DNA from 2 places in the Colwellia sp. BRX8-4 genome. Region 2 is predicted to be linked to the other one. Evidence: riboswitches for the same ligand, from Rfam matches in the RefSeq annotation. Region 2 holds a riboswitch; the other holds the start of a gene.

Region 1 (16,194 bases), on a different contig from region 2:
ATTTACACCTGTTTTTAATGTCTTCAAGCAAAGAGTTTATTGCAATGGCTTAAATTATGTCGTCGCTTTAATTGCTGATGCTCGCAATAATCACTCAGCACATCTTCGTGACCGATAGCACCATGAAATTGTATTCTAAATTCGGTGGTGATGATTAACCACTAAAGCAACAAAAACCGAAAAAAACAAAAAACTGAGTAATTACTTCACTTTTTACTTTACACTTATAGAGTTGTTACTCTATAATGCTTTTGTTCTCTTTTAGTGAGCACCTGTTGTAATAATTTTATATTTTAGCTTCCCCAAAGCTATCCAGCCGATGAACTTGTTTTCATCGGTTTTTTTATGTCTAAAATTCAATAAAAAATAAAAAATCACCTGTCGAAATTATAATCGCGATCACTAAAAATTGTCTTTAATCGACTCAATTAAGCTTATTCATAAAAATTTTTTAACTTAATATCACTTTATCCGCAGATTAATTTTTTAACGATAACACATTGATTAACCGTTTTATTTCAAGAAACCCTACCCTATTAGTTATATTGAATCTACTTATCATACCAATCACTTTGGCGACTCTTTTTAATAATAAATTAAAAATAAGATACTTAATTTGTAACCTTTCGCAAAGTAGTGCGTAATTATAACTATGAAAGGAAATAAATTTAATAAAATACTCGAACAACATCAGCAACGAATCTATTCGTTAGCTTTGTATATTTTACGTGATAAACATGAAGCGGAAGATATTACACAAGATGTTTTTACGCGTTTATGGAATAACATCCAACAAGTAGATATTGAAAAAGTATCGGCTTGGCTATCTACGGTAACCCGTAATGCTTGTATTGATAAATTGCGTAAGCGTAAGGAATTCAGCCAAGTTGAAGAAGAGCATCAAGTGACACAAAAACATGAAGAACCGGCAGGGAATTTACAGCACCAACAATTAAGTCGTTGGTTAAGTGAGGCGATTGCTTGTTTAAAAGAACCCTATAGTTCGTTGATTATGTTATGTGATGTACAACAAAACAGCCAAAGTATTGCGGCGAAATCACTTAACTTAACCACCAGCCAAGTAAAAGTCTATTTACATCGTGCACGACGTGAATTGCGAAATAATTTAAAGGGGTATACCCATGAATAATAAAGAATCATGGCAGAAACCATTAGATGATTTTTTAGCGAACAATGACCTTTCAGCTGACACCCGCGTGCTAGCAAGAGTATTGTCCGAGAGCAGTGAATTAACTAATGAACAACTTAGTAACCAACAAATTGCTGAGTTGGAAACAGCGTTACATATTGAACAACATTTAAATGACATAGGTTTGCAGCCTTTATCAGCCGATTTGAAAAACAAGTTACAGGGCATTAGCAAAACTGAAAAAAGCAGTCATGTGATTTTTGGCTACTTTACGCCTAGCTGGAAAAAACTTAGTGCGCTAGCCGCAACCGTTACCGCTGTTGCTTTACTCAACACCAATATACTAAGTGATCCTATAAATAAACAGCCATCACTGGCAGAGATACAACATGCTGAGCAAGAGTTAGCAATCGCTTTGCAATATATATCATTCGCTAAAAAAATATCAACAGAGCAAATAAAGCAAACATTTGACGAAAATATACAACAACCATTGAACCAAGGTTTATTTAAACCACTTAATCATTTTAAGGAAACATCATGAAAAAATTATTATCAGCACTTATTTTATTTAGTTCATCATTATTAATGAGCAGTTCAGCTTTTGCCGACGACATTACAAAAGAGCGAGGTTATGTAGACTTTGCCAGTCTTAACTCAGTTTATGGTGAACCTAAAGTGATGGTTAATTTAAATAAAACCATGTTAGGTTTTATTAGCAAAATTAATCTGTCTGATCCAGAAGCATCAGAGTTAATCAGCAAATTAAAAGCTGTTCGTGTACAAATCTATAATATGAAAGGTAGCGATCAACCGGCAATAGATTTAATCGCAAAAGTCAGCAAAGATATTCAATCTAAAAACTGGTTACCTATTGTATCGGTCAATGAAGAAGATGAAAAGGTACGAGTATTCACCAAAATCACTGATGACCTTATGGATGGTTTAGTGGTTATGGTTATTAACAATAAAAGTGATAAGGACGGCCGAGAAGCGGTATTCATTAACATTGTTGGTGAAATAGACCCGGCACAAATTAATAAAGTAACCAAATCACTTAACATTGATATTGACTTAAAATAACGAGTAAACCATGAAACTATCTCACTATTTTTTAAAGAAAGTGACCTTGCTATTAGCAATTGCAGCAAGCTTTTTCTTAACCGGGTGCGGCATTACCGCTGGGGGACTTCACAGTCATGCTGGCTATGCCGATATTGAATCACCTTATTGGTGGCAAGCTGACAGCGAAATAAACTTGTCTTTAGGTCCATTAGCCATTGGCACAGCACGTTGGGTTATTGATGCCGATGAAGACCCTGAAATTGATGCTTTATTGGATGACGTAGATGGTGTTCGTATAAGTGTTTATAACGTTGAAAAAAACAGTGAGTTGTTTAAAGATAATTTCATTGAAACTCAAGCTAATTTACGTGCCGATGGTTGGCAACATGTAGTAAGAATGAATGATGATGAATCAACTGATTACTCACTGATGTTCATCAAGTCAAACGGTGAAGTAATTGATGGTTTAGTTGTACTGTCACTTTCAGATAATGAGGCGGTATTTGTCAATATTATTGGTAATATCCATCCTAACTCTTTTGAACCTATTATGGAGCAGGTTTATAAGAAAAATGATGTGGCAAAAAGATTTAAAGAAGTAGATGAAGAGGAATAACATATTAGCCGATTAAGTTATAAATGATAACTTAATCGGCTTACTTTTAAGTGCTAAGATAATTTATCGTGGCGAAGCAGCTTTGTATTTAGCGGCTTGTTTATTATCAGGTAAAGACGCTTTAATAAATTGACGAATATCATCATTCGCCGCTTTTAAATCTTCATAGCGAAGGTACATCATATGACCACTGCGGTAGCCTTTAAAAGACAAACGGTCTTGCATTTTACCACTTTGATCTAACTGCCACATAGTGTACTTAGCATCAAAATAGTTAGTCGCACCATCGTAGTAACCTGCTTGGAACATGACATTTAAATAAGGGTTTTGTGCCATCGCTAAACGTAAGTTTTTACCGGTATTATTGTTAGTGCGATCCCACGGATGTACATCACCGAACATATTATATTTAATGTCTGTTTTATAGTTTAACTCTTCGCGTAAATAGTAATTAATGGCGGGCGTGAAACTGTGCAACCATGACGTTAATTCAGCATTGTAGTCAGGACGTGAACCGGTTGTTTTCTCGTCAATACCTAAGTAACGTGAATCTAAACGACCAATTGTTTGCTCACGGTCACGTAATAGTTCTTTCCAAAAATAGGAAGCGCTAATATCTAAATTACTGCGTAATACTTCAGTGACCGAAAGTCCTGAATAATAAGAAACTTTTTCAGCTATCGCCTGTTTTTCTGCTGGGCTAATAAAGCCACCTTTAGCGAGTGCAGGTATGTATTGCTCAATAGTAAACTTTTCAACTTCAGGCAAAATATCCAATAAGTCTTTTTGCTGTAAATCGCTCTTTAGTGCTTGGTGATACCAGGCAGCAGCTGCAAAATAAGGTAGGCGATTTGCGGCCTTTACTGGTCCGTCACGCTTAATACCAATATCGGTTGGCGACACGAGAATCACACCATTTAAATACATCCACTGACGTGATTGTAGTTCTAAAGCTAAACCTGAAACACGGGTAGTACCATAACTTTCACCGATTAAATATTTTGGTGAACGCCAGCGCTCATTCCGGGTCACAAAAGTATTTACCCAATCTGCTAGATATTTGATGTCGGCATTGACACCAAAAAACATCGATTTTTGTTGTTCTTTCGAAGGCATCTTGCCCTCTTTGTCGGGTAGAACTCGTGAATAACCCGTATTAACTGGGTTAACAAAAACAATATCGGCAACATCTAAAATTGAATAGTCATTGGTCTTAACTCCGTAAGGCTGCAATGGATATCCTTCGTCATCAACATTTAAAACACGTGGGCCGGTGTAGGCAACATGCATCCAAACAGATGCTGAACCTGGGCCGCCGTTAAAAGAAATTAATAAAGGTCGTGCACTTTTATTCTTAACATCACTGCGTTGGTAATAAGTATAAAACAAACTGGCGGTTGGGTTACCCTCACTGTCCCATACGGGTTGAGTACCTGTAGTGGCAGTGTAGTCGAATTTTTTACCATTAACCTTAGTACTATGTTTTGTGGTTGAGCTTTCGTCGATAGGTAACTTGCGGCTATTGTCAGCAGTATTCTCAGCATTAGTAAACGGTGAGAATATCAGCAACAAGGCGAATACTTTGACTAAATGGTGTGCTTTCATTTTAACGTCCTGTGCATTGAATTTTTATTAATATCTCCATACTCTAAAACAGAAAAAACATTATCGCTGAAATAAAAGTTTAAATGACTATTTTCAGCGATAAACACCTGCTGTCACTAAATTTTGCCTAGGTATTTTGCGTTAAGTAAACCACGATCAGCTTTTGTCCTGTAATCGTCATCTCCCCTGCTTTAAGGGTATTCAATTTCAATAAATGCCCTGCCTTTATTATTTGGTGATTTTGGTATGACGTTAACTGGAATGCCCCCGACAAACTGTAAACAAAGCATAAGTCTGCAGCTTTAAGTTCAACTGTTTGTTGAGCTAGCAAGGTTTCCACAACGGCCGAGCACTTTTCTTTATCGGTAATAATATTAAAATCGGTAATTTCGCCTGCAGGTAAATGTCCAACGGTTCGACAACCCCCATCAAAATTGGCGACATCGAGGATATTATTCAACTGATCAGTTTTACGGTTATCGTGTTGTAAATTAATGCCCTTACCGGCAATGAGAATGAGATTACGCTGATAACCTGAAAAATCAGAAAAGACCCCATCTTCAACTACATTCGCCATACTCAAGCGCCAAATAAAGTCAGCTAAAGTACCGCCGTCATTAATCGCCAATTCAATAGTTTCACCTTGGCCATTTTTCCATGGGATAGTCTTAAAATGTTCAGGTGAAATAACTGTAAACATTAAGATTGCCCCAAATGTTTCGCATGGAAACATAAGTGACTTTCAATAAAACTGGCGATGAAAAAGTAACTGTGATCATATCCCTGATGTTGGTTAAGTATTAGTGGGTAGTTATTACTCAGCGCCGCTGAAATCAATGATTCTGGCTGAAGTTGCTCTTGCAAAAAGTCATCGGCTAAACCTTGATCAACCAATGCCGGTATATGCTGTGTACTTGCTTTCATCAACACGCTTGCATCATGTTGCTGCCATAAAGCTTTATCATCACCTAAATAAGCGCTAAACGCTTTTTGTCCCCAAGGGCTATTAATTGGATTAGCGATGGGGCTAAAGGCAGATACCGAACAATATTTATCAGGATTTTTTAGCGCTATCGTTAACGCGCCATGCCCACCCATTGAATGACCACTGATTGATTTTTTACTCGATACAGGAAAGTTTTCTGCAATTAACGCTGGCAATTCATTAACAATATAATCATACATTTTATAATGAATAGACCAAGGCTTCTCGGTGGCATTTATATAGAAACCCGCACCTAACCCTAGATCGTAAGACTGGTTTTCATCATCGGCAACACCGGCTCCACGCGGGCTGGTATCTGGACAAACAATGGCTATACCGAGTGCCGATGCCATGCGCTGTCCTCCTGATTTCTGTACAAAGTTTTCATCGGTACAGGTCAGTCCTGAAAGCCAATATAAAACCGGCACTGGTGAATGCTTGCTGGCACCCTCAGGTAAATAAATAGCGAAACGCATCGGACATTTTAGACTTTCAGCAAGATGTTGAAAATGCTCTTGAACGCCACCAAACATTTTATTACTGCTAATTTTTTCTAACATGATCTTCAACCTTTTAGGTACTTACGAATGGTTAAAATGAATAACACTACGAATACTCTTACCTTCGTGCATTAATTCAAAGGCCTCATTAATTTTTTCTAACGACATGGTATGGGTAATAAAGTCGTTTAAAGCAAATTCACCAGCAAGATAGCGTTCAACATACTCAGGTAACTCACTGCGACCTTTCACCCCACCAAAGGCAGTACCGCGCCATACTCGACCGGTAACCAGTTGAAATGGGCGGGTTGAAATCTCTTGCCCTGCGCCAGCAACACCAATAATAATAGACTCACCCCAGCCTTTATGACAACACTCTAAGGCCGAACGCATCACATTAACATTACCGATACATTCAAAAGAGTAGTCAACACCGCCATCGGTTAATTCAACAATAACGTCTTGAATAGGTTTATCGTAATCTTTTGGATTAATACAGTCTGTTGCACCCAGCTTTTTGGCTAACTCAAATTTACTTTCGTTGATATCAATCGCAATAATACGGCTTGCTTTCGCCATAGCAGCGCCAATAATAGCCGACAAACCAATACCACCTAAACCAAAAATAGCCACGGTATCGCCTACTTCAACTTTCGCCGTATTCATGACTGCGCCCATGCCGGTAGTTACCCCGCAACCCAATAAACACACTTCTTCAAGCGGTGCTTTAGGGTTAACTTTCGCTAAAGATATTTCAGGTAAAACAGTATATTCAGAGAAAGTAGAACAGCCCATATAATGAAATATAGCTTTGCCGTTTAATGAAAATCTCGAGGTGCCATCAGGCATTAAGCCTTTACCTTGGGTTTCACGAATTTTTTGGCACAGGTTGGTTTTACCCGATTTACAGAATTTACACTCACCACATTCAGGTGTGTATAAAGGAATTACATGATCGCCAACCGCAACACTGGTGACACCCTCACCTATTTGTTCAACAATTCCGCCACCTTCATGCCCTAAAATGACTGGAAATATTCCTTCAGGGTCTTCGCCTGAAAGCGTGAAAGCATCGGTATGACAAACGCCTGAAGCGATGATTTTAACGAGAACCTCGCCTTTTTTGGGAAGTTCTACATCAATTTCTTCAATTGTTAAGGGTTTATTTGGCCCCCAAGCAATTGCAGCTTTAGATTTGATGGTGTTTAGTTTTTGCGTAACTGCTGACATATGAATTGACCTGATTACATTCTTTAAAGACAATGATAGTGGATAAATATCAGGAATAACAGCCTATTGAAATGGATAAAATTATGTTAACCCGATTAATAAATTGGGCTTTACTATGATGGCGAGATATTCACCATAAGGATTTATCAAACCTTTTTGCAGTATGCTTTGTTATCGACTCCCTCTTAAAGGTTTTATAATTCACCCTTAAGGTCATTAAGCTTTAATAGCAGGTTTGGCGCTAAGAGTTCTTCGTTAATGGCCAGTAATAACTCCTCGGCTTGTTCTTTATCACCGCCCAGCAACTTTATTTCGGCTAAGTACAATTTTGCATGAGAGGCTTTCACAACATCTAAAGCAATGTCAGCATGCTTAATTGCGGCTAAATAACTTTTTTCAGCCAATGAGAATTGTTCAGCGTGTTGTTGTGCTTGCGCTAAATTAAAATGTACTGTCGCTATTTGTTGTTCATTACCATATTTATAACTCCAAGGAACGGTTGCATACCAGTGGGCAAGCGCTTCATCATACAATTCAAGTTGCCTAGCGACATGCCCTAAATGACCAAAAAGATCCATCATAAACTGCGGATTATGACTGTTTTTATATTTTTCTTTTAAAGCATTAAGTGACTCATAGGCTTCAGGTAACTCACCAATAAACATTTGTAAGTTAGCAATTTCAATAAGTTTAATTGGAGATGGATAAACTTCATTCATTATTGCTAATTGTGCTTTTGCTTTATAAATATAACGCTTCCCTTCTACTAAGTCGCCATGACTAAGTAAACACTTAGCATAATACATGTAAAGAGTGACTTGAAAAGGGATCGGTAGGTCTTCATCGTTTATCCAACGCTTTGTTTCTTGGTAAAGCTCATCACTGTGTTGCAAAATAAATAGCGAGGATAATTTGAATTGCATTAAGCTAAACCAGATGCGGCTTTTCGGCTGTACTTGGGTTAATTCAATATTAACTTTTTCTAGGCATGATGATGGCGAGCGCTGACATAGCTTTGCTGTGCTCTCACTTTTCATTGCATAACTTTTTGCAACCGGTAAGCAAAAAACCCACAATAATAGTGCTATAAGTCCAAGTAAATAAAGTTTTGAAGAGATAAAAAAATGTTTATTCATCGTTAAATATTGCCACTGATGTTATTAATTGCCAAGTGCCGGACTATAATTTATTAAAGATTATTGAACAAAAAATATCTTGGTGTTAAGCTCTGCGCGAAATCTTCACCTTAATTTAACCTAAAGTTAACCCAAATAAAATAAAGGATTTATTATGTTTAAGAAAACCGCTATTGCACTCACTTTTTTCAGTCTTTCCCTAACAGCCGTAGCTGCTGATTGGCAAGTGGGCGGTGGATTCGGTCAGTTATCTGATAGCTCTGATGGCGACGATATTTCTTTGAACTTTATCTATGGCTCAGTGGCATATAAAATTGAAAATTCAGCGAAAAATTTTTACTTGATGCCTGAACTTCGTCTCGGTTCTGGTGTTGGTGACGACTCACTTTACGGTGCTAAAATTGAAGTAGAAAGCTTACTCGCTTTGTCTTTGCGTGGTCAATATGACTTCAACAATCGCGCATATGTTTATGTAATGCCGTCTTATGCAAACTTAGACCTCAAAGCAAGCTACCGTGGCGAATCAGCGTCTGATGATTCATGGGAATTTGGCATCGGCGCTGGTGTTGGTTATAGCCTCAATAAAAAAGTGAGCGTTGAAGCCTCTTATGAAACGTATGACGGTACTAAATTACTTTCTGTTGGTTTTAAATACGCTTTTTAAGCGCAATATTTAACTGAACGTTGACGTGTAAGGAGAGCAATAAGCTCTCCTTTTTAATTTTATATCGTTAATTTTTAAAACTTTAATTTTTAAAACTAATGACCTAAAACACTGAGCGTCGAAATATAAAAGTTAGCATCAACGGCTATATTTGGGTTTTCCTGCTCAAGTTCAACAGTAGTCCAAGTTGCTGTTGGTGCTAGCCACTGTGTTTTACCGGCAATAGTGACGCGTAACGGCATATCAAACCCCTTAACCACGTTACCCCAACGAATTTTCATCACTTTATCTTTGATAAAATATTCGAAAGTGGGAATACGTATATCACGTAAATATTGATCAAAGACCTTACTTAAGTCGATACCTGATTGTGTGCTAATGTAGTTTTCAATATCTTGGGTAGTCACTGTTTGATGATAAAAAACCTTACCTAATCCACGGAGTATTTCTCGCCATTTTTCATCATTATTAATCACTTGGCGAATGGTATGCAGCATATTGCCACCTTTATCGTACATATCACCAGAACCACCGCGATTAGCATTATATTCGCCAATAATAGGGGATTGATTACCAATATTCATCCGTTGACCACGAACGTATTCAAAGGCTTGCTCTTTAGTGAAATGATACTCTAAAAATAGACTTTCTGAGTAGTTAGTAAAGCTCTCATGGATCCACATATCAGCAACATCTTTATTGGTGATGTTATTGGCAAACCACTCGTGACCTGATTCATGAACAATAATAAAATCAAATAATAATCCTGGGCCAGTACTACTTCTATCACGCCCTAAATAACCATTTTGATAACCATTACCATAAGTCACCGAACTTTGATGCTCCATCCCTAAATATGGTGCTTCCACCAGTTTATAACTGTCTTCATAAAACGGATAAGGACCAAACCAATGCTCGAACGCTTCAATGGTTCGTTTCGCTTCTTTAAACTGTTTTCTTGCTTTCGCTAAGTTTTCCCGTAAAACATAGTAGTCCATATCAAGCTGACCTTTTTCACCTTGATACTTTTCACCAAAATGAACATAGTCACCAATGTTAATATTGACCCCATAATTATTAATAGGATTCACAACTTGCCAATGATAAATTTTTGTTTTATCAATTTTATTGTGTTCAACTTTAATTAATCGACCATTAGACACATCCATTAAATGTTCTGGCACTTCAACGCTGATTAACACGCCATTGTTGGGTTCGTCGGCAGGATGATCTTTATTTGGCCACCAAATACTAGAGCCAATGCCTTGATTTGAAGTGGCAATAAAGTCGAGGCCATTACTGTCTTTCTTCCAAGTAATACCGCCATCCCATGGGGCGTTTTTTGCGGTAACGGGCTGTCCAGAGAAGTACATAGTTATCTTCTGCTCCGAGCCTATTTCTTGCTTACTGGCTGGGGTAATAAAATAAGAATAGCCATCTTGCTCTACTTCAAGCGCTTTACCATTTTGGTGTACTTTCTCAAGCTTCATTGGCGCCTGTAGTTCTATTTGTAAACGTTCACCTTTAGCTAACACCTTATAAGTCATGGTGTTTTTACCTGAAAAAAGCTTAGTTTCAGGGTCAACTTTTACATTAAGATGATAATGAATTAAATCCCACCACTTTCTTTCTGGTGTAATAGTACCCCGTAATTTTTCTTGGTGCGTTACTTTGCCACTTTCTTGTTGCCAATTACTCGCGCTAACATGCCCAGCAAAAACCATAGCGCAAACTAAGCCAGCAAGTGAAGTCGTTATCCGTTTTTTTATCATTGTTATTGTCCTAACACTCTCTCGTATACAATATACTAGCATTGTGTAATATAAATTGTGAACCCTAAAAAGGGTAAGATCTGTCAACGACTCACATCGTTATCTAAAAATTAATTATAACCAAATACAACATTATGATTGCGTATTTTGAAACTAATACGATAGAATCACCACAATTACTTGTCGGAGTGCTGAGATTATTTCTAAAGAAATATTCAAAGCTGAGATCGCGAAAGCGGGATCCGTAGAACCTGATCAGATTAATATCTGCGTAAGGGAACAAGGTAAAATAAAAGAGTTAAAGGATTAATTCGTCACTTTTTTATTTTTTCCTCACTCTACACTTCGTCTTTTTTATTCGTGCATTTATAACGAAATGCATATTATTAAAAGGCAAAAAAATGACCAAACCAGCTAACAAACTCACTCGCAGAGAACGTCGCGAACAAGCTGAAACATTCTTAAAAAACGTTTCTGATCAATCATTCCCAAATTCTAAAAAAGTTTATGTGCAAGGTAAAATTCACGATATCAAGGTAGGTATGCGCGAAATCACCTTGTCTGATACTTTATTAGCGGGTAATAAAGATAAGCCAACCTACGAAAAAAATGAACCTCTTTGCGTCTACGATACCTCAGGTTTTTATACCGATGAAAGTGTCGAGATAGACGTACACAAAGGTATTCCTCGCCTGCGTGAAAGTTGGATTGATAGTCGTGGTGATGTTGAGCTCTTAACATCAAATAGCTCTACTTATGCTCAACAACGTTTAGCTGACGATGGTGTTGACGCGATACGCTTTGAACACTTACCTAAAATGCGTGTCGCTAAAAAAGGTCAAAACGTTACCCAAATGCACTATGCTCGCCAAGGGATCATTACCCCTGAAATGGAATATATTGCCATTCGTGAAAATTTAAAACGTGAAGAGGTCAAAGATAAAACCTTACTACTACAACATAAAGGTCAGTCATTTGGCGCCAGTATTCCAGCGCAAATTACCGCAGAGTTTGTCCGTGATGAAGTCGCGCGTGGCCGAGCAATTATTCCGGTAAACATTAACCACCCAGAATGTGAGCCGATGATTATTGGTCGTAACTTTTTAATTAAAGTAAATGCCAATATTGGTAATTCGGCGGTGACCTCTTCCATTGAAGAAGAAGTAGAAAAACTGGTTTGGTCGACCAAGTGGGGCGCAGACACGGTAATGGATTTATCAACGGGTCGTAATATTCATGAAACCCGCGAATGGATCATGCGCAACTCGCCAGTGCCCATTGGTACGGTGCCTATCTATCAAGCGCTAGAAAAAGTAAATGGCGTGGCAGAAGACTTAACCTGGGAAATTTTCCGCGATACCCTTATCGAACAAGCCGAGCAAGGTGTTGATTATTTTACCATTCATGCCGGTGTATTATTACGCTATGTTCCAATGACCGCTAAGCGTGTCACCGGTATTGTCTCACGTGGTGGTTCAATTATGGCGAAGTGGTGCTTAGCGCATCATAAAGAAAATTTTTTATACACCCACTTTGAAGATATTTGTGAAATATTAAAGCAATACGATGTCTCGTTTTCACTCGGCGACGGTTTACGCCCGGGCTCGGTTGCTGATGCCAACGATGAAGCACAATTTGCCGAATTACATACCTTAGGCGAATTAACTAAAATTGCTTGGCAGCATGATGTACAAACGATTATTGAAGGCCCCGGGCATGTGCCACTGCATATGATCAAAGCAAATATGGACGAGCAACTTAAACATTGTGGTGAAGCACCTTTTTATACGTTAGGTCCGTTAACGACTGATATTGCACCGGGTTATGACCATATTACTTCGGGTATTGGCGCCGCTAATATTGGTTGGTACGGTTGTGCCATGCTTTGTTATGTCACTCCTAAAGAACATTTAGGCTTACCCAATAAAGAAGATGTTAAAGAAGGTTTAATGACTTATAAAATTGCAGCCCATGCCGGCGATTTAGCAAAAGGTCATCCGGGGGCGCAAATTCGCGATAATGCCATGAGCAAAGCGCGCTTTGAATTTCGTTGGTACGATCAATTTAATATCGGTTTAGACCCTGAAAGAGCCAAGACTTATCACGATGAAACCTTGCCACAAGAATCAGGTAAAGTTGCCCACTTCTGCTCTATGTGTGGGCCAAAATTCTGTTCGATGAAAATATCTCAGGAAGTACGTGATTATGCCGCGGGTCTTGAAGCCAGCAATAAAATAGAAATACAGTTACTTGACGAAGTCATTGTTTTAGATGCAACGCCAACCGATATTGCACAAGGCATGGCTGAAAAGTCGGCGGAATTTAAAGCGACCGGTAGTGAAATTTACCATCAGGTGAAATAGTCAGCCGATGACTATTTCTCAACAGTTCCCTAAACCTACTCAAATCTGTGCCAATATCGTTGTTATTGGCGCAGGGTTAGTGGGTCGTTTAATGGCATTGTCTTTGGTTAATCAAGGTCATCAAGTGACCTTGATTGATAAAGATAATAAACAGGGCCACCAAAGTGCCGCTTATGCTGCTGCCGGTTTATTAACGCCGCTAGGTGAAGCTATGCATAGCGATCGTAATATTGTTGAAATGGGCTTTGAGTCATTAGCGCTTTGGCCTGAGATTCTTGCTAAATTAGACAGTTACACTTATTTTCAACAAGCAGGCACCTTAATGGTTAGCCATGAACAAGACCAAGGCGATTATCAGCGTTTCATGGCTTATATCAAAAATCATTATCCGCAACATCAGCTACAGCAACTGAATCGCCAACAAATACTTGCCCTTGAGCCCGAATTAGCTCATCGCTTTAATCATGGGTTGTTTTTACCTGAAGAAGGGCAAATAGGTAATCGTAAATTACTAAAAGCCCTGCAAAAGCAGCTAGAAAAAAGTAGCGTTACTTGGTTAGAAAGTTCACCTGTCGTTAACATTGAACAGCAAAAATCGAGCTGTTTAGTCACTTACCATGGGGATAGCCCACTAGGCAACAAAGGCAATAAGCAAACTAACACGTCAAAGCATATTATTGCTGCTGATTTAGCAATTGACTGTCGCGGTGCAGGCGCACGCAACAGTGCAGGCGAAAACACCGCAGCCCCCTTAAAAGATTTACGAGGAGTACGAGGTGAGATATTTCAGTTATTTGCCCCTGAAGTCAATATTACCCGGCCTATTCGTTTAATGCACCCTCGCTATCAATTATATATAGCCCCTAAAACTAACGGCTTTTATGTCGTGGGAGCAACTGAAATCGAAAGTGAAGACTGCGCGCCAATGACGGTACGTTCTTCAATGGAATTACTCAGCGCGGCTTATAGTGTCCATGCTGGATTTGCTGAAGCCAATATTCATCAACATATTAGCCAGTTAAGACCTGCTTTTAGTGATAACCAAGCTAAAATATCACTGCAAAATCGGCTTATCCAGGTCAATGGACTGTTTCGCCACGGCTACCTTATTGCGCCGGTTGTGTTAAAGCAGTTAGAGTTTACCGTTGCGCATTTTTTCGAGTGTCGCTCATTAACAGAATCTCCTTATCATAAGTGGTTAGCCATCAATGAATACTAAAGCAGCTATAACAACCTATTTTATCAATGGACAAGTAATCACCATTGCCAGTATAACCCCCAATATATCAATGGCATTACTGCATTATTTAACGCCAGAGCAGCAAAAACAAAGTTTTGCCGTAGCCCTTAATGGTGACTTTATTGGTAAAGCTGACTATCAAAAAACCACAATTAATCAAGAGGATAGTATAGATGTACTGTTTCCTATTCAGGGAGGTTAATGATGACATTTTCAACCGAACTAATGATATACGGACAAGCGGTTAATAGTCGTTTATTAATTGGTAGCGCACTTTATCCTTCGCCACAGATCATGAAAAAAGCGATATTAGCCAGTGGCTCAAAAATTGTCACCTTGTCGTTAAAACGCCAAAACCCTGCGCAACAGTCAGGCGCAAAAATTTGGCAGTATATTCAAGAGGTTGTTAAAGAGACTCAGGGATTTTTATTACCCAATACGGCGGGCTGTAAAACAGCTAAAGAAGCGGTAACCCTAGCAAAAATGAGCCGCGAAATTTTTAAAACGGATTGGATAAAATTGGAAGTTATCGGTGATGACTATAATTTACAACCAGACCCTATCGAGCTATTAAAGGCCTGTGAACAGTTGTTAAATGAGGGTTTTAAAGTGCTACCTTATTGCACCGACGATCTCGTGGTGTGTCAGCGTTTATATGACTTAGGTTGTCAGGTGATCATGCCTTGGGCATCGCCAATAGGCACAGGTAAGGGTCTAATGAACCCTTATAATTTAGCAACAATTCGTTCGCGGCTTCCAGATGCAACTCTCATTTTAGATGCGGGTATTGGCAAACCCTCAGATGCTTGTCTAGCTATGGAAATGGGTTACGACGCCGTATTATTAAATTCAGCAATTGCCTTGGCAGATAGTCCGGTGCTGATGGCAAAAGCCTTCGCACAAGCCATTGTCGCTGGCGAGCAAGGATACATGGCGGGTGTAATGCAGCAACGACAAACCGCTCACCCGTCAACGCCAACCCTAGATACACCCTTTTGGCATCAATAAGGTAATCAGGCAATCAGGCAATAAGGCAATAAGGCAATAAGGGTAAAACTATGACAGAAAGTGTTAAAGAGAAACCGACTATCTGGACGATCAACGCCAACCCTAGATACACCTTTTTGGCATCAATAAGGCAACAAGGATAAAGCTATGACAGAAAGTGTTAAAGAAAAACCGATTGTATGGACGATTTCTGGCAGCGATTGCTCTGGTGGTGCGGGCATTGCCGCCGATATAAAAACAGGTCATGCCTTGGGTGTTGAAGTTTGTCATTTGATAACCGCGAATACCGTACAAAACGCTAACCGCCTTGTCTCGATAAATCCGGTCGCTAGCGAGACATTACAACAACAAGCCAAGGTATTAATTGATGATAAACCACCCAGCGTCATTAAGATTGGCTTAATAGCCAATCTTGAACAAGTCACATGGTTAACCGAATTATTAGCGGGCTTTAAAGCTAACTACCCAAAAATAAATGTCGTTTTTGACCCCGTTGGCCAAGCGAGCGTCGGTGGTAGTTTTTCGACACTACAGCGAGAAGATTTAACCCTATTGTTCAGCTATATTGATGTTATTACCCCCAACCTGATGGAAGCGCAACAATTATCAAAATTATTGATACTTAACCCCGTTGAGCTGGCAATAAAAATTGCCGAATTAGGCGTCGCCAGCGTCATCGTAAAAGGTGGGCACAGTGCCGTGTTAGACAATGACGGTTTACAAGTCAGTGATGACTATTGTTTACATCACGTTGAGCAATCATCGATAAGTTATCAACTCTCTTCACCACGAATAAATACCTCTTACAGTCATGGTGGTGGATGCTCCTTTGCTAGCGCATTAGCGGCTTTTTTAGCACA
Region 2 (16,194 bases):
TAGACCAATCAGCGAGTTCATAAGCAACTTTCGCATTCAATAAGTTTGAACTTGACGCTTTTTCGTCATGGCTATCAGAGAAGAAAAATTCATCTTTTCCTGACCAGTTCACATTGAAAACAACGCCATTATCGCTTCGATACGTAGAGCCAAGGCTAAAGGTATAGCTTGGTGCGTGTGCTAAATCGCGTCCTGAAATGTCAATGTTTGTACCGTACTTGTCAGAATAGCCATAAACATCATATGTTGCGTTTAGGTAGCCCACTGTCGAGTCGATCGTTAAATTATTATTAACTTGGTATGTTAACTCAAGTTCCAAACCGTAACTGCTTGAACTGGTGGCATTTGCCGTGTAAATGGTAAATTGCTGTGGCTTATCAGGGTTCTGTTGAGAAGCATTAACTTGTTGATCTTGTCTGTCCATATAGAATAAGGCTAGTCGACTGACTAAGGTATTATTTAGCATATTCGATTGCAGACCTAATTCATAATTGACTAAGACTTCGGTATCAAATTCTTTAAATTGGATTAATTGCTCGGGTAAATCCATATTAAAACCACCCGCTTTGTAACCACGCGCGACACGAACATAGGCAGAATGCTCATTGTTAATGATCTTACTCAAGGCGATGTGTCCGCCCCACATGGTTTCAGACGGGTCAAACTCATCGCCAGCACTATCGCTATAATCGGTTGAACGTTTTTCAACGCGCAAACCTACTGATAATTCATGGCCATAGCTAAGAACACTGTCTAACTGGGTAAAAATTGCATAATTATTAGCTGAGTATGTAGAGTCGAGTATTTCGTCTTCCCAACCATTATAAAAAGAGTCAAGGTCGTTATCTTCATTCATTTTGCTAATGTAAGTACCCACTAGCCAAGCAGTTGTATTGTCAAAAATTCTTGAGCCGTCATTTGATGATAATCGAAACTCTTGTGACCATACATCTCTATCGGCGCGTTTGTCCCAAAGGTAACTGTATTCACATGGCGCACCATCACAACTTTTACTTGCCCAATAATCTGCGTTTGCCCAATCACCATCATAAGCGTGCTGATGCTCTGTCTTGGTATAGCTGCTTATCGCTTCGAATTTTGCAAATGACAAACCTTCAAAGCTAAATTTTAGTGCCCCGCCATGCGATTTTTGATTATCAACACCTGGGTTGTCCGTGATCGTATTAAAGCCGTTGTTATCTAATGTCCATGGGTCGAAACTATTATCGTTATCCGCAAATATATAAGTAAAATAAACACTTAAATCTTCTGTTGCCGTATATTGCAATTTGAACTTTCCAGAAAACTCGTCAATGCCATTAGTATCATCTCTATTTAGATAAAGATTGTCGCGATAACCGTTTTGTTGATGTTGCTCTAATGATATGCGGTAATTTAAGTCTTCGGTGACAGCACCAGAGCTATAACCGGCAACATTAATTAAGTCGTCATTGCCTAACGTTACTTTAAAACCATGCTCGGGTAATTCTGTTGCGTCTTTTGATTTTATGTAAATTAAACCCGCAAGCGCATTGGCACCAAAACGTGTACCTTGTGGACCTCTTAAGACTTCAACTTGTTGAACATCGTACATAGAAGCTGCCATGCCCAAGCCTGACAAATCGATATCGTCGACAATGAAGCCCACTGATGAGTTTGGCGCACCGCGGTATTCAGAACGTTCACCGACGCCTCTAATTTGTAAATATTTCGGACGAGATGTTCCACCAGAGAAATTTAAGTTGGCGACACCATTAATAACTTCTTCAAAATGTTGAATGCCCTGCTCAGCTATTTTTTGTTGGTCGATGATTGCAATACTGGTAGGGGCTTGCGCTAAAGATTGCTTATTGAAACTAGAAGTGACGGTTATACGCTCAATATCATTTGACTCATTTGCTTGTGTGACACTAGCAAAAGTCAATAAAGTCGTTGTTACCGCGATTGAAATAGGAGATTTTATAAAATTCATACTGGGCTCTTTTTGTGGCATGCAAGCAAAAAGAGCAATAAGGCAAATACACCGTAAGTAAGCACCTACACAAAGTGTTTACGATAAGTATTCAACATATTAACCATTCCTACGCCGGCATTATCCGTTTCAGGTATTAAGGGTAAAAATTCTCAGCAATACAAAAGCCTATTAACAACAGCTTTTTATTGCACCCCTTGGTTTGTTCGGCATACTAACAATTTTATCATCAAAGTACAGAAAAATTATGGTTATTTAATATCATGTATTTGCTTAATCTGATGATTTTCAGTAAATTAGCACTATAGTTTTTTTTATTAAATTGCCATGACAAATCATCTAAGCCAAAATCATTTATGTTCAGTAACCTTATTAGGAAATTTAGTTGCTAAGCCTGATATTCGTTATCAAGCAAACCCGGTCCTTGCTGTAGCTGAGTTAGTATTAGCGACCCATAGCAGATGGTTTGACAAAACGAGCCAACAGTTTAAAGAATGGACGAGTTATCATACGGTTAAAGTTATTGGTGATATTGTTGATCGTTCACTTATTCACTCGCAAAAGGGTGATGTTATTTTAGTGCAAGGCTATTTACTTAATAGTAAAAAAGCTAACCGTGAAATATTACACGCCACTTATGCACAAACATTTGCAAAGGGTTACGCCCAATCAATAAACCAAGTGCATATGAGTGGTGAAATAAGCAGCGATATTAATTTAGTACTAACCGAGAATAATAAAGAATTAGTCGCGCTTAACTTAACCGTTAATAATTTAGTGTATTCGCCTATAACACAGCAAACCCAAAATATTTCTATCGAACGTTCGGTACATATCTGGGGAAAACAAGCACATTATATTAAAGATAAGGCCGAGCTAGGCGACCAATTAGTTGTCGACGGAAGATTAAGCTATCTCAATGATAGTAAAAAATCACAATTTATTGATTCACACCAAGTCATTTTATTGAAACATTAAAATGGATTACCTATAATTTTATAAAATTAGGATTGTTGGCAAAATATGGACGTTTTTCATTATATAAAAAAAATAACTACGCAAACACTTCCAGTGTTGCTGGCTTTTTACTGCCTATTAACGCCCTTAACAACGATTGCTGAAGAAGTTCAACTCGAAGTTTTAGCGCAGCTGCCTAGCCTAAGTTCAACCAATAAAACAACCGTTATTGCATTACCTGTTAATAGTGAGAATAAGCAGCAATACTTAATTGCAGACGCTGCTGGCGAATTGTCTTTACTTAATAATGCCAAGCTCACTTTTTTAGCAAGCTTACCTCTAAATAATCATACTACCGATAAACAAGTTAAATTAACCGCGCTAACGTTACACCCCAGTTTTTCGTTAGCAGATAAAACTGGCTTCCAAAACTTTTTTACTGCACATATTGAGCCCGCTAAATCAAATAATAATGTTGCGCGATTAACGCTGTTAGCCGATCCCGTTGCATTGCCATTTGACGCTGTGATAACACAGTGGCAATACGACAACACAGCGGCAATTAAAATTGATGTGCAGCAACGCAGAGAAGTGCTGAGAATTGCGGTGCCAACTGCCACACATCAAATACAGAAAATTGCCTTTAATCCATATAATAAAGTATGGCACGATGATTATGGCTTAATGCTTGTTGCTTTATCTGACAGTAACACTAGCTTACCAAACGCTAGCGAAGGCGCTTTGTATTCTGGTGTTGTGTTGCGCATTAATCCTGAGAAATTTGGCTTAAGAAATTATAGGGTGCCAAGTAGTAACCCTTTTATGAAAACAAACGACGTTAACAATGAGATCTTTATTTTAGGCGCTCAAAGCATTAGTTCTTTTTCGTGGTCAAAAAAACATTATGGCGCATTACTCGTAGAACATGACTACGATGGCGGTCACCAAGTTGTTGTTGCTGATAAATGTGCTGACTGGCGAGACTCTTACCAAAATAACCTTGTTTTTCCGCTGAAATCTACTCAAGGAACTGATGGAAATATTTTTCCTTATTATGGGCGAAACTTAGAAGCGTCTGTAGGTAGTGTCTTATATCTTATTAATGATACAAAAAATTGGCAACTTGCCCAATTGAATACCACGATGGTAAATAGTGAGGCTCAAAGTGGCGCTGCTGCATTACCTATTTTGTCTTTTAGTCGTGATGAGCTTTCTCCAAAAAATAAAGTGTCATTACTCTTTGATCACAACGGCGAACCCTTACTGTTAGATTTAACCAATAAACAATTATTATCGGTAAAGGCTATCCCGTTAAAAAGTGACAATAGTAAGCGTATTCAGGTGGATAATAAAAGTGATGAACAATCGGCGCCACTCAACAATAGCGCTTATGGCAAACTACTGCTTACCCTGTTTATATTGGTGGTTGCGGTGGTGTTTTATCGATTACGACTAAAAACGGTTAATCAAAAAGCAAAATTAAGAGGTATGTTTGCACGCTTTGAACTCGATACTAGCCAAACAACCGTATCGTTTTACAAGCGCCATCAGTCAGAAATAGACAGTCAATTGGCTACTGCCGATATAGTTAAAAGTGAAATTTGGGTAAACGATAACAACGTCAGTATTATTAATGAAGATATTGACCATGGTTACAATGAGCAATGCGAGAACAAACTGCGCTTGTCATTTAATCAAGCGCATCGCCATAAGCTTATTGATGATGAAACTCGACAAGTCCTGCTTTATTTAACCGATAAAAACGCTAAAACATATGTTGTATGCTTATATTTTAGAAAAGGTAACCAGCGTCTAACCAAAGCTAAATATTTTGATATTTTAGAGTCATTAATTGATTGGAGTTGGTTTATTGCCAGCCAGCTGAATCCAGAAGCAACAACGGTACGACCGCTGAAAGTAACCATAGTTAAGAGCGCGATAAAAAAAGGTTTTAAGAAAAAAAAGGCCGAGCCTGAAAGCATTGATACATCCGTAATAGAAGAACCGCTACCTAGTAAGCAAACCGCAGCGGTATTGCACGACATCGTTGTTCATGACTCGGAATTAATAAGTGCGCTAGACAAGCTTGTTGATTTAAAACAACAGGGTTTTTTAACCGATGAAGAGTTTAGTTTAGCTAAAGCGAAAATTTTATCAGATATGATTGTTTAATATGGATAGAGATGCTGAGCAAACAAACTAAAACACTTTTTTTAATGACCACATTAATTAGTATTGCCATTCTTTTTAGCGTGTTATTTTCTTTAGATGTATTGAAAAACAACAACCTACAGCCACTACTTGACCAGTTTATTCCTCAAGGATATCTGGGGGTGTTAATGGTTTTAAGCCTATTGGCATTACTGACCAGTATCGGTTTACCCAGGCAAGTCGCTGCTTTTTCTTGTGGTTACATCTTTGGCATTGTTTATGGGACGCTGCTGGCCACTTTAGCGGCAACACTCGGTTGCATGCTAACGTTATTTATCGCAAAAACCTTTTTTAGACAAAGGGTGCTTGACGCTTACCCCGACAAAGTAATGGTGCTGTCTGCTTTTTTCTCAACGGACACCTTCAGCAAAGCCCTAGTCATTCGTTTGTTACCTGCGGGCTCAAACTTTTTAACCAACATATTGGCAGGCATGGCTAAGGTAAAGTTTATCCCATATGTTACAGGCACTTGTGTTGGCTTTATTCCACAGATGTTGATATTTTCATTACTGGGCGCAGGTATTAAAGTTGGTGAGGAACAGCAAATATTACTGAGTTTATCTTTACTGGTTGTTGCGTTAATTTTTGGCTATTTATTGTATAAAAAAGAAAAAAAACACAATAAAAAAGGAGCTATTTAGCTCCTTTTTTATTGTGTTGCTAACGGTCATTTAGTTGAGTGTTAACAAATACTTCACTAAGTTATTATAATCAGCTTCAAAGTTGTTTTTGTCTAAACCTGCATTTTCAATTTTGTAGCGGCCATTAACAATAACGGCTGGCACACCAGTTAAACCACCACTTTTTGCGTAGTAGGTTTGCTTTTTCTTCATTTGTTTTACTTGGCTATTTACACCAAAGCTTTTCATTAATTTGTCAAACTTTTCGCCGTCAGCGCCATTCAAAACAAAAACATTACGAATATCTTTTTCAGAAGTAAAGACTGCGCGCTGCACATGAATATAATTAAAAAGTGCGCCCATTAGCTTACTTTCCATGTCCATTTGCTCGGCAACAACTACCGCTTTACTTAACGTTTCCTGCATAACTTGAGAAGCGCCGCGTAAAAAATCAACGTGATTGAATTCAAATTTAACTCCTGCTGGTAACTGCTTTTTAACGCTAGTCATGAAAGGTGAAAACTTGAAACAATGTGGACAGTAAAATGAAAAGAATTCACGTACTTCAGGCTTTTTGGTCGCCTGTTCGCTCACGATCGTGTAATGCGTACCTTCTTGATAATTTGCTGCTGATGCCATTAATGGCAATAATAACATCACAAATAAACTCAATAATTTTTTCATTTAACGTTTTTCCTCAAACAATAGCCCTGCGCTATTAATAATTATGCAGGTAATAAACTTAATGGTGGCTGTTGAAGGGCAGACACTTGCTCTTTCAACATTAAAATTTGCTGTTCCCAATACTTATCGGTATTAAACCATGGGAAGTTATGCGGGAACGCTGGGTCTTGCCAACGCTTACATAACCAAGCCATATAATTAACAACACGCATGGTACGTAATGATTCTATCAAAATAAGTTGCTTGGGTTCAAATGAATAAAATTCTTCGTATCCCGAAAGCATAGTATCAAGTTGTAATAACCGTTGTTGGCGATCGCCTGAAAGCATCATCCATAGGTCTTGAATAGCAGGTCCCATGCGACAATCATCTAAATCGACAAAATGTGGACCTTTGTCTGTCCATAAAATATTACCGGCATGACAATCACCGTGTAAACGTATTTCATGGCTGGGTTGATATTGCTGCGCTGCAATATCAACCACTTGTTCTAAAATAGTAAAGAAAGCTTTGCTTAGGTAATGTGGCACAAAACCAGAGTCTTTTATAATATCGGTGGCCTGAAAAAGCATCTCTTGCTTGTTATAGGTCGGGCGATGTTTAAAAGGTTTTGTCGCTGCGACGGCATGAATACGCCCTAAAAATCGTCCCATCCATTCAAGCTGATCTAAATTGTCTACTTCGAAAATACGTCCGCCTCGACAAGGGTAGATAGCAAAATGAAAACCTTGATGAGAAAAAAGCGATTCACCACCAATTTTTAACGGCGCAACTAAAGGTAATTCATGTTTTGCTAACTCAAAAGAAAAGCTATGCTCTTCTCTAAGTTCAGCTTCGGTCCAGCGTTGTGGTCGATAAAACTTGGTGACGTATTTTTTCTTATCTTCGTCGTGAAATTGATAAACACGGTTTTCATAACTATTTAAAGCCAGCAAGCCACTGTCAACAAAAAGGCCAGTACTTTCTAGGCCATCTAAGATCAAGTCGGGTGATAGGGTAGTAAAATCAAATACAGACATTAGCGTTTATTAAAAAACCTGCTTTCATGTTCAAGAGAAACATCATCTTCCTCTGAAACCAACTCAATAACAAATGAAATATCGGTCATGTAACCTTTTAATTCATAGGGGTCTACCGACAGACTCATTGGTAACGTATACACAGCGGCGGCTTTTACCATGACTTCTTGCTCGCCATGCCACTTAGTGTTTTCAATACCCTTAACAGACAAGCGATAAACGTTATCAGTTTGCGATTTATTTAAGATTTTTAAGGTGTACACATTTTCTATATCACCGTTAAATTTTTCTTTGGCCAGTTCATTTCTGTCGCGAATAATGTCCATAGTGACCGGAGCTCGATTAACAATTTCTAAAACTAACAAGCTACACATTACTACCAGAACGATGGCATAACCCACTAATTTTGAACGAATAAAATGAACTTTTTTACCTTGTAACTCATGCTCGGTGGTGTAACGTATTAGCCCTTTCGGGTAATTCATTTTGTCCATAACCCCGTCACATGCGTCAACACATGCACCACAGTTTATACATTCATATTGTAAGCCGTTACGAATATCTATACCGGTTGGACAGACTTGCACACAAAGGTTGCAGTCAATACAGTCACCTAATTCTAATGATTCATGTGCTACTTTACGAGAGCGTGCACCACGGCTTTCACCGCGATTAAAGTCATATGAAACCGTTAAGGTATCTTTATCAAACATCGCTGATTGGAAGCGTGCATAAGGACACATATGTAGACACATAATTTCACGCATCCAGCCAGCGTTACCATAAGTACAAAAAGCAAAGAACCAAACAGTCGCTGCTAAAGCAAACGAGGCCTGAAAAGTAAAAAAGTCAATAAACACTTCATCAACCGGTGCAAAATAACCGACAAACGTTAGTGCCGTTAGTATTGAGAAAAATAACCAACAAGTATGTTTTAAGGCTTTACGCCAGAATTTGTCAAAATCAAGTTCGCGGCTGTCCAGTTTTTTACGCTGATTAGCGGTACCTTCAATTTTTTCTTCAAACCAGATAAAAATAAAGGTCCAGACAGTTTGTGGGCATAAATATCCACACCAAACACGCCCTAAAAAGGTGGTAACAAAAAACAGTAAAAAAGCACTAAGAATACAGAGCCAAGCGAGTAAGGTTAAATCTTGTGGCCACAAGGTTAGTCCAAAGAGCGTGAAGCGTTGTTCGGCAATATCAAATAAAATGGCTTGATGATCGTTATATCGCAACCAAGGCAGTATCGCAAAAAGTGCTAAGAAAAAAAAGTTCATCCGCTGCCTAAGTAATTGGAAAATACCACTTACTTTGCGCACATAAATTTGATCACGAGGCTGGTAGGTTTCTACCTGATTAGGTTGATGTATTTTAATATTTTTAACGGGAATTTGAATCTGCGCTTTTTTGATCTTGTCTTCTGATTTCACGATAAATCCTTGATATACGAGAGCCTCAAGATTATAACGATATTTATCTAAGAATACGTTATAAAACAATTAATATTAGTGAATAAGCTGAAAATTGATTATTCTTATATAATCATTCAATTATATAAAGAATTATGAAAAATTTATTGATCTTAATCGTCGCAGCGGCATTATTTTTACACTTTTATCCTCAACCAGAAGTAGACGAGTGGTTTTCAGAACAGAAAAACGTTATTTCTAATGCCTTTTCAGAAGCTACAGATACTAAAGTAAGGTTGAAGGCCGATAAAATTTATACTGACTTAAAGAGTCAGCTTGTCAATTTTAGTCTTGAAGAACAACAATTTTTAAAAGAAATAACCAGCGATAGAAAGTCGGTAAAAGCTTTTTTTACTGATTTTTGTAATGCCAAACAACAATCCCCACATTTGCACCGAGACAACCAAGCGAAAGTTTGTAAAACAATTGCTCAGTATAGTTCGTTGTTATAGGTAAATTAAAAAATTAATAACCTATAAAAGATATAAAGCTGTTATCGAGCAGTTCTAAAACTTAGATGCGCGATAACAGTTTAATGCTAAGCAGAAAGACTGGCCAATAGCTTAGAGAATGCTTGTTCAGACTCTTGCTCTAGGTGATGAACACCCCCGTTAATCACCCAGTGGCCATTAACCATAACGTCGTTAATCATATTATGCTGACTTGCAAAAATCATACTGTCTAATAAGTGTTGGTCGTGGTGGGCAAACAAAGCCACTTTTTTGGCATTAAGTACCAGTAAATCGGCTTGTTTACCTATCGCTAACTCACCGGTATTGCTATTTGTACTTTGAGCGCCGCCTAAGGCTGCTTGTTGCCACAAATTACGACCCACTGAAGGTTGATTTTCTGTTGCTAAAATAGCACGTTGTTGCTTAATTAAGCGTTGTGCGTATTCTAACCAGCGTAACTCTTCGATAGGATTCACTGAAATATGACTGTCAGAGCCAATCGCTAAGGTGCCATTTTCTGCTAAAAATTCACTGGTGGGGAAAATACCGTCACCTAGATTTGCTTCAGTGGTTGGGCAGATCCCTGCAATCGCTTTACTGGCAATAATTCCTCGGCGTTCTTGTTCATTGATATGTGTTGCATGAATTAAACACCATTGCGGATCTAATGCGACATTATTTAATAACCATTCCACCGGACGTTGACCATAATGCGCTAAACAATCATTGACTTCTTTTTGCTGCTCAGCGATATGAATATGCACTGGCGCTTTATTATCTAAACTACGAACATGTTTTACCGCTTGCTCTAACGACGTTTTGTCAACCGCTCTTAATGAGTGAGGTGCAATGCCAACATTAGTATTTTGATAATGAGCACTTAAGGTAAAGCAGTCACTGACCAGTTGATTGAATTGTTCTACTGAATTAATAAAACGCTTTTGGCCGTCATTTGCCGGTAAAGGACCAAAGCCGCTGAAACGATAAAGTACCGGTAATAATGTTAAACCAATTCCCGATTGCTGACTGGCCTTAAAAATGGCTTTTGCCATGGCAGCAAGTTCATCATGGTTTTCACCATTAATTTCATGATGTAAATAATGAAATTCTGCAACACGGGTATAACCCATTTTAAGCATTTCAATATAAAGCTGTTGGGCAATTATTTCGGCATCGTTTACCGTCAGTTGATCGATAAATTTGTACATGATGCTTCGCCATGTCCAAAAACTGTCTTGCCCTTCACTACCTTGTTCACTGAAACCCGCAAAGGCACGTTGAAAAGCATGGGAGTGGCAATTAACCATACCAGGAATAACAACCCCTACTTGCTCAGCGCCGTCAATATGGCCTGATGCTATTGCGGTGATCACGCCATTTTCTATGGTTAATGTTTGCTGCGTGTGCCAACCGCTGCTTAATAAAATACGTTCTGCAAATAACTTCATCGAAAATACCTTTGCTAATTTTTGTTGGAAAACCCAATCTACATTTACTGCGTTTGCCTATTCACCACTGACTAATGACTACGGCTTAATAAAACCGTTATCGCGACTCATTCATACGAGCACACCTACACTAGGTTTTTTGTTGTGAAAACTTAATCAAGGTTTCTACTAACTGTTTAAGCTTAGGAATAACCTCACTTGCCAACGCTTCATTGTATTCTGGACTGGGCTCACTCATGTAAGTACGTTGTGAAAGCTCTAACTGTACCGCATGAATATTTTTTTGCGGTTGACCATACTCTCGAGTAATAAAGCCGCCTTTAAACCGCCCGTTAGTGATCATGCTATAAGGTGAGTAATCAAGTTTTTGTAGTGCGGTGATTAATTCAGGCGCGCAGCTTTTACCATCAGCTGTACCAAAATTAAAATCGGGTAATTGGCCTTCAAAAAATCTCGGCACGGTCGACAAAATAGAATGGGCCTCTAATAAAACGGCTTTACCAAATTCATTCTGCACGTCAGCTAGAGTGCTTTTTAATGCTTGATGATAAGGCTGCCAATACGTGGTTACTCGATGTAATATTTCATCTTTTTCTGGTGCTTGTCCTTCAAGATAAAGTGGCGCAAGGTCAAATGAAGTCGTCGGACACAATTCAGTACTGTTGGCACCAGGGTATAAATCAACACCTGCTGGATCTCGATTTAGGTCAATGACATAGCGGCTATATTTGGGCATGATAATATACGCACCAAGCGCTTGAGCAAACGCGTAAAGCTTGTCTTTATGCCAATCAGTATCAGCCACTTTCCTGCCTTGTTCAGTCATTTTATTGGCAATGTATTCAGGTAAAGCCTCACCGTTATGCGGCATGCTGATAAGCAATGGAATTCGACCTTTTATTAACGTGTAAGTGTTAGACATCTTCAACCTTTTAATTGTATATACAACTTTAGGGGTAATTTATCATGCTGTTACTGTAGCAAGCAAATTTATTGCGTTGTGATGCTGATCTTTTTAGTTGCTTTACTTGTTGGCCGCTAAGGTTTATTTAATAAGCACCCGGGTAGCAGTAAGTCGTATTACCTAAAAAACATCTGATTTTCATTATATTAAATCAATCACTTATTTATTAAAATTTGCTGGTTTGCTACTTATAGCATAAAGTGTATTTATTAATACTTCACTTCTGCCTTCATAGATAAACTTAAATAAAAACTTAAGTTTTAAACCATGGATGATGACATTATAAGCGATATAAAGAATATGTTATGGTCCATGTCTACTTGGCTTAAGCGCACATTATTGTGCAGTATTTTGTTAGTCACTTTTAGTGTCTATGCAGAGCAACTATCCCACAATAAAGCGCCCCTTCGAATAGCTTTACCTGATAGACCATCAATCAATGCAGCTTCTGGAGAGAAGTTTCAACTGCTGGTTAACTTTCTTAAAGAGTATTGGCAAATTTGGGCAATAGATAATCAACGTGAAGTATCGTTTAGCTACATGCCAACAGAAAAGGCTTATCAATCGCTTGCTAATAAGAGTATTGATGTGGTCGCCGTTACTCGTTACCAGCAAGATCAAACAGACTTAGTTTTTAGTATTCCCTATGCTAAATTCAAACAGAAAGTGTTTCGTCGCATTCAAAGTAATAAAAGTAATGGTCTGCAAATAGGTATCTACTCTGACGATCAGTCAACTTTAAATTTTCTTAGTCGCCATATTGAACGTTATTATTATCAAGATATTGATAAGCTGCTTGGCGATTATCAAAAGTATGATGCCTTATATGCAACAAAACCCTGGTTACTTAATGAAAAGTTAAAAGAATATAAGCTCAGTGGTGATTTTCATATTACTGAAGATGAAGCACCAGAAGTTTACTTTCGCTTTGCCGTGAATAAAAACAATAGAAGCTTGATGCATAAAATTAACGATGGCATTCGCTCAGTGAGTCGACAACAAGCCGAGTTATGGAATAACAAATACATTGCCTTAAATGAAGGAAATATCTCGTTAACTTTTGGCGCCTATTTTACAAATTTATCTGTTGCTGAAAAAGATTTTATTATTGACCATAATCAACTTTCCTTTCCGGTGGTGTCTGGAGGTTTTCCGCCCTACATTATTACTAAAAACTTTAATCACATTACCGAGCGCGGCTTCACCATTGATTTATTTACGCTTTCAACTGAGCGAACCGGTATTATCTATAAACCTGTTTATGTAAAAAATATTGAGCAAATTTTTTCGTCTTTAGCACAGCAAAAAATTAATGTACTGCCGTTGGTTGAGCGCAATAAAGACCGAGAGAAAAAGCTTATTTTTTCTGAGCCTTATTTGCAAGCCAGTTATAGTATGGTTTATCGCTATAATGACACGATAATAGATGGTTTAAGTGGCATAGGTGACAAAAAAGTTGCTGTGGTTAATAATTTTAATGCCACCCAATTATTAATAGAAAAACTTCCTTTTGCACACCTTAATTACTTTGACTCGATGAATGCGGCCATTACTTCAGTATCTTTGGGTGAATCTGATGTCTTTATTGGTGGCTCTCTGATTTCTTCTTATTTGGTTAAAGAAAATCAACTCTCAAATCTCACTAGCCAACCATTAATAAACTTTAATGATAATGCTCAGTTTTTTTTCGCGAGTAACCCCGGTAACGATATTATTATTAGCTTACTTAATCGCACCATTAAAAGTCTTTCTGCCACAGATTACGAAAGACTTTATGCAAAATGGAGTCAAACGGCTTTCCATGAAAATAATGCCGATAAACAAATTGCTAATGCTTATCGAAATGTCAGTTATTTGTTTGTCGCTATTATGCTTTTTGGGCTGATTATTTTTTGGATTTATTATCGACAGCTTAGGGTCAGAAAGCTTGCCCAACTAAAAATTGAACATGCATTATCTATTGCTGAGTCTGCAAAAATAGAAGCTGAAAAATCAGCTCAAGCGAAAATAACTTTTCTTGCGCGGATGAGTCATGAAATTAGAACGCCGATGAACGGTGTATTAGGTATGGCAGAAGCCCTTGCTTTCACACCTTTAAATAAAGAGCAGAATGATTTACTTGAAACATTACAAGGCTCGGCAACCAACTTACTCGCTTTGCTCAATGATGTGCTCGACTTTTCAAAGATGGACGCCGGCAAACTGACTTTAGAGTCGGTGCCAGTGAATTTTAATTTACTTTGTAAAAATATTATTAGTGGCTTCAATCACATTGAACACCACAAACCATTAGAAATTAATTTACACATAGACAATAAAATAAGCCACTGCTATTTAACCGACCCGACACGCTTTACACAAGTGCTTAATAATTTGCTTAGTAACGCGATTAAATTCACCGATAAAGGGAAAATCGATTTAATTGTTACGGTGGCTAGCAGTGAGGTTATCAATAAAAACACCTACGACACACTTTATTTTGAAGTAAAAGACACCGGCATGGGCATAGCGGCGGAAAAACAAACGTTCTTATTTACTCCCTTCATTCAAGCCGATGACGACATTACGCGAAAATATGGTGGTACGGGTTTAGGGTTAAGTATTTGCCAAGAAATAATATCAGCGATGGGTAGCGAAATTAAGATTGATTCAACGCTAAACCAAGGGAGTTCTTTCCATTTTAGCTTAAAGCTAAAACAGTCAACTTTAGAAAGTTCCACCGATAACCGTCGCAGTAATACGCGTTTAATTAATGCCGCTGACGATAACCGTTTTCAAGATCTACGTATTCTTATTGCCGAAGATAACCTAGTAAACGTTAAAGTGCTCTGTGCGCAACTTGCGCGTCTAAATATTAAAGCCGATATTGCTTACGACGGCCAAGAAGCTTTAGATTTACATGAAAAACAGGCTTATGACATTATTATATCTGATTGTCATATGCCAAATGTTGATGGTTTTGAACTCGCTCAAACGTTAACAGCAAGCGAGCAAAGCCGACCGCTTTGGTTAATTGCTGTAACCGCAGATGCTTTGAGTGGCGCGGCAGAAAGGTGTATTGCTGCAGGTTTCAATGACTATATGGCTAAACCTTGCCCACAGGAAGAAATAACCAACAAGCTCAACAATGCTTATCGACAGTTATTAAAGAAACAACAGAAAAACGACTTAACTAAACAAAATTTCAGCCTTTTTGATTTAGACATGCTGCTGAAAAATAATGAGCACGACATCGAACTGAGTAAAAATGTTGGTCGACTTTTTATCGCTTCATGGCAAAAAGAAAAAAAGCAGTGGCTAAGCGCCACCGAGAATTTTGATCATAAATATATACAAGCACTTGCTCACAAGCTAAAAGGCAGTACACGGTATTTTTCCCACCCTGAAATAGCTAAAACGCTCAATGAGGTTAGCCAGCAAGCCAGGGCTGAAAATAGTAAAGATATAAAAGCATCTGCTAGCCACCTTTATTTACAACTAGATATAATGACCGAAGAAATTAAACGTTGGCTATTGTCATAAGTCATGTGATTCTTTCATCATCAATCTAGATTGATTTTTTTATTATTAATCGCTTTAATCAATCATTGTGAATTGTTTTTATCACTTTATTAAATCAAGTTATTCACCCATACTAGTGCCACTTAATCGATTCAAATCAATCAAAGCGAGTGACTATGTTTACCAATAAAGAAACACAGCAAGTTCCAAACACTACTTTCCCTATTATTACTGCCGATGGTTGGGCAAGTCGAAACAGTGATGAAATTTTTGCTAATAAAACCGTCATTGTATTTTCATTACCGGGCGCATTTACACCGACTTGTTCATCTTCACATTTACCAAGATACAATGAACTAGCGAAAAAATTTAACGCTAATGGTGTTGATGAAATTGTTTGTATTTCTGTTAACGATACCTTTGTAATGAATGCTTGGGCACAAGACAAAGACGCAGCCAACATTAGTTTCATTCCTGATGGCAATGGTGACTTTACTCAAGCGATGGGTTTATTAGTTGATAAAAAAGAAATTGGTTTTGGTAAGCGTAGCTGGCGCTATTCAATGCTAGTAAAAAATGGCGTTATAGAAAAAATGTTCATTGAACCTGATTTACCTGGCGACCCATTTGAAGTATCTGACGCCGATACCATGCTCAATTACATTAATCCTGAAGCTGTACAGTCTCAAGAAATTACAATTTTTAGTAAGCCGGATTGTCCATTTTGTAAAAAGGCTAAAGCATTATTAACAAGCCAAGGTTTAAAGTTTGAAGAATTGATCGTTGGTAGCGACGTAAATACTTCAATGTTCCGTGCTATTACTAACTCAGATACCGTACCACAAGTATTTATTGATGGTAAAAACATTGGTGGTAGTGAAGATTTAGCCGCTT

The links. Region 2 has a riboswitch for thiamine pyrophosphate ahead of H4J56_RS11250 (TonB-dependent receptor). Riboswitches for the same ligand answer to the same signal wherever they lie in the genome.
Region 1: linked by a shared signal. The riboswitch ahead of thiC (phosphomethylpyrimidine synthase ThiC) and the one ahead of H4J56_RS11250 (TonB-dependent receptor) in region 2 are both predicted to bind thiamine pyrophosphate.

Annotation. Positions count from the first base shown of each region.
Region 1 covers NZ_JACGVS010000001.1:175,198-191,391, forward strand. The annotation lists gene H4J56_RS00760 (RNA polymerase sigma factor) at 653-1,150, shown strand; gene H4J56_RS00765 (hypothetical protein) at 1,143-1,694, shown strand; gene H4J56_RS00770 (DUF4252 domain-containing protein) at 1,691-2,233, shown strand; gene H4J56_RS00775 (DUF4252 domain-containing protein) at 2,244-2,831, shown strand; gene H4J56_RS00780 (S10 family peptidase) at 2,895-4,436, opposite strand; gene H4J56_RS00785 (HutD family protein) at 4,564-5,136, opposite strand; gene fghA (S-formylglutathione hydrolase) at 5,136-5,981, opposite strand; gene H4J56_RS00795 (S-(hydroxymethyl)glutathione dehydrogenase/class III alcohol dehydrogenase) at 6,003-7,151, opposite strand; gene H4J56_RS00800 (tetratricopeptide repeat protein) at 7,346-8,287, opposite strand; gene H4J56_RS00805 (outer membrane beta-barrel protein) at 8,442-8,951, shown strand; gene H4J56_RS00810 (M1 family metallopeptidase) at 9,047-10,723, opposite strand; TPP riboswitch at 10,898-11,019, shown strand; gene thiC (phosphomethylpyrimidine synthase ThiC) at 11,125-13,086, shown strand; gene H4J56_RS00820 (FAD-dependent oxidoreductase) at 13,094-14,305, shown strand; gene thiS (sulfur carrier protein ThiS) at 14,295-14,528, shown strand; gene H4J56_RS00830 (thiazole synthase) at 14,531-15,334, shown strand; gene thiE (thiamine phosphate synthase) at 15,482-16,194, shown strand, end outside.
Region 2 covers NZ_JACGVS010000011.1:121,819-138,012, reverse strand. The annotation lists gene H4J56_RS11250 (TonB-dependent receptor) at 1-1,972, opposite strand, end outside; TPP riboswitch at 2,062-2,180, opposite strand; gene H4J56_RS11245 (single-stranded DNA-binding protein) at 2,300-2,950, shown strand; gene H4J56_RS11240 (SHOCT domain-containing protein) at 2,996-5,101, shown strand; gene H4J56_RS11235 (TVP38/TMEM64 family protein) at 5,113-5,781, shown strand; gene H4J56_RS11230 (thiol:disulfide interchange protein DsbA/DsbL) at 5,812-6,444, opposite strand; gene H4J56_RS11225 (serine/threonine protein kinase) at 6,486-7,463, opposite strand; gene ccoG (cytochrome c oxidase accessory protein CcoG) at 7,463-8,896, opposite strand; gene H4J56_RS11215 (hypothetical protein) at 9,031-9,387, shown strand; gene H4J56_RS11210 (formimidoylglutamate deiminase) at 9,474-10,835, opposite strand; gene hutG (N-formylglutamate deformylase) at 10,966-11,757, opposite strand; gene H4J56_RS11200 (ATP-binding protein) at 12,112-15,321, shown strand; gene H4J56_RS11195 (glutathione peroxidase) at 15,477-16,194, shown strand, end outside.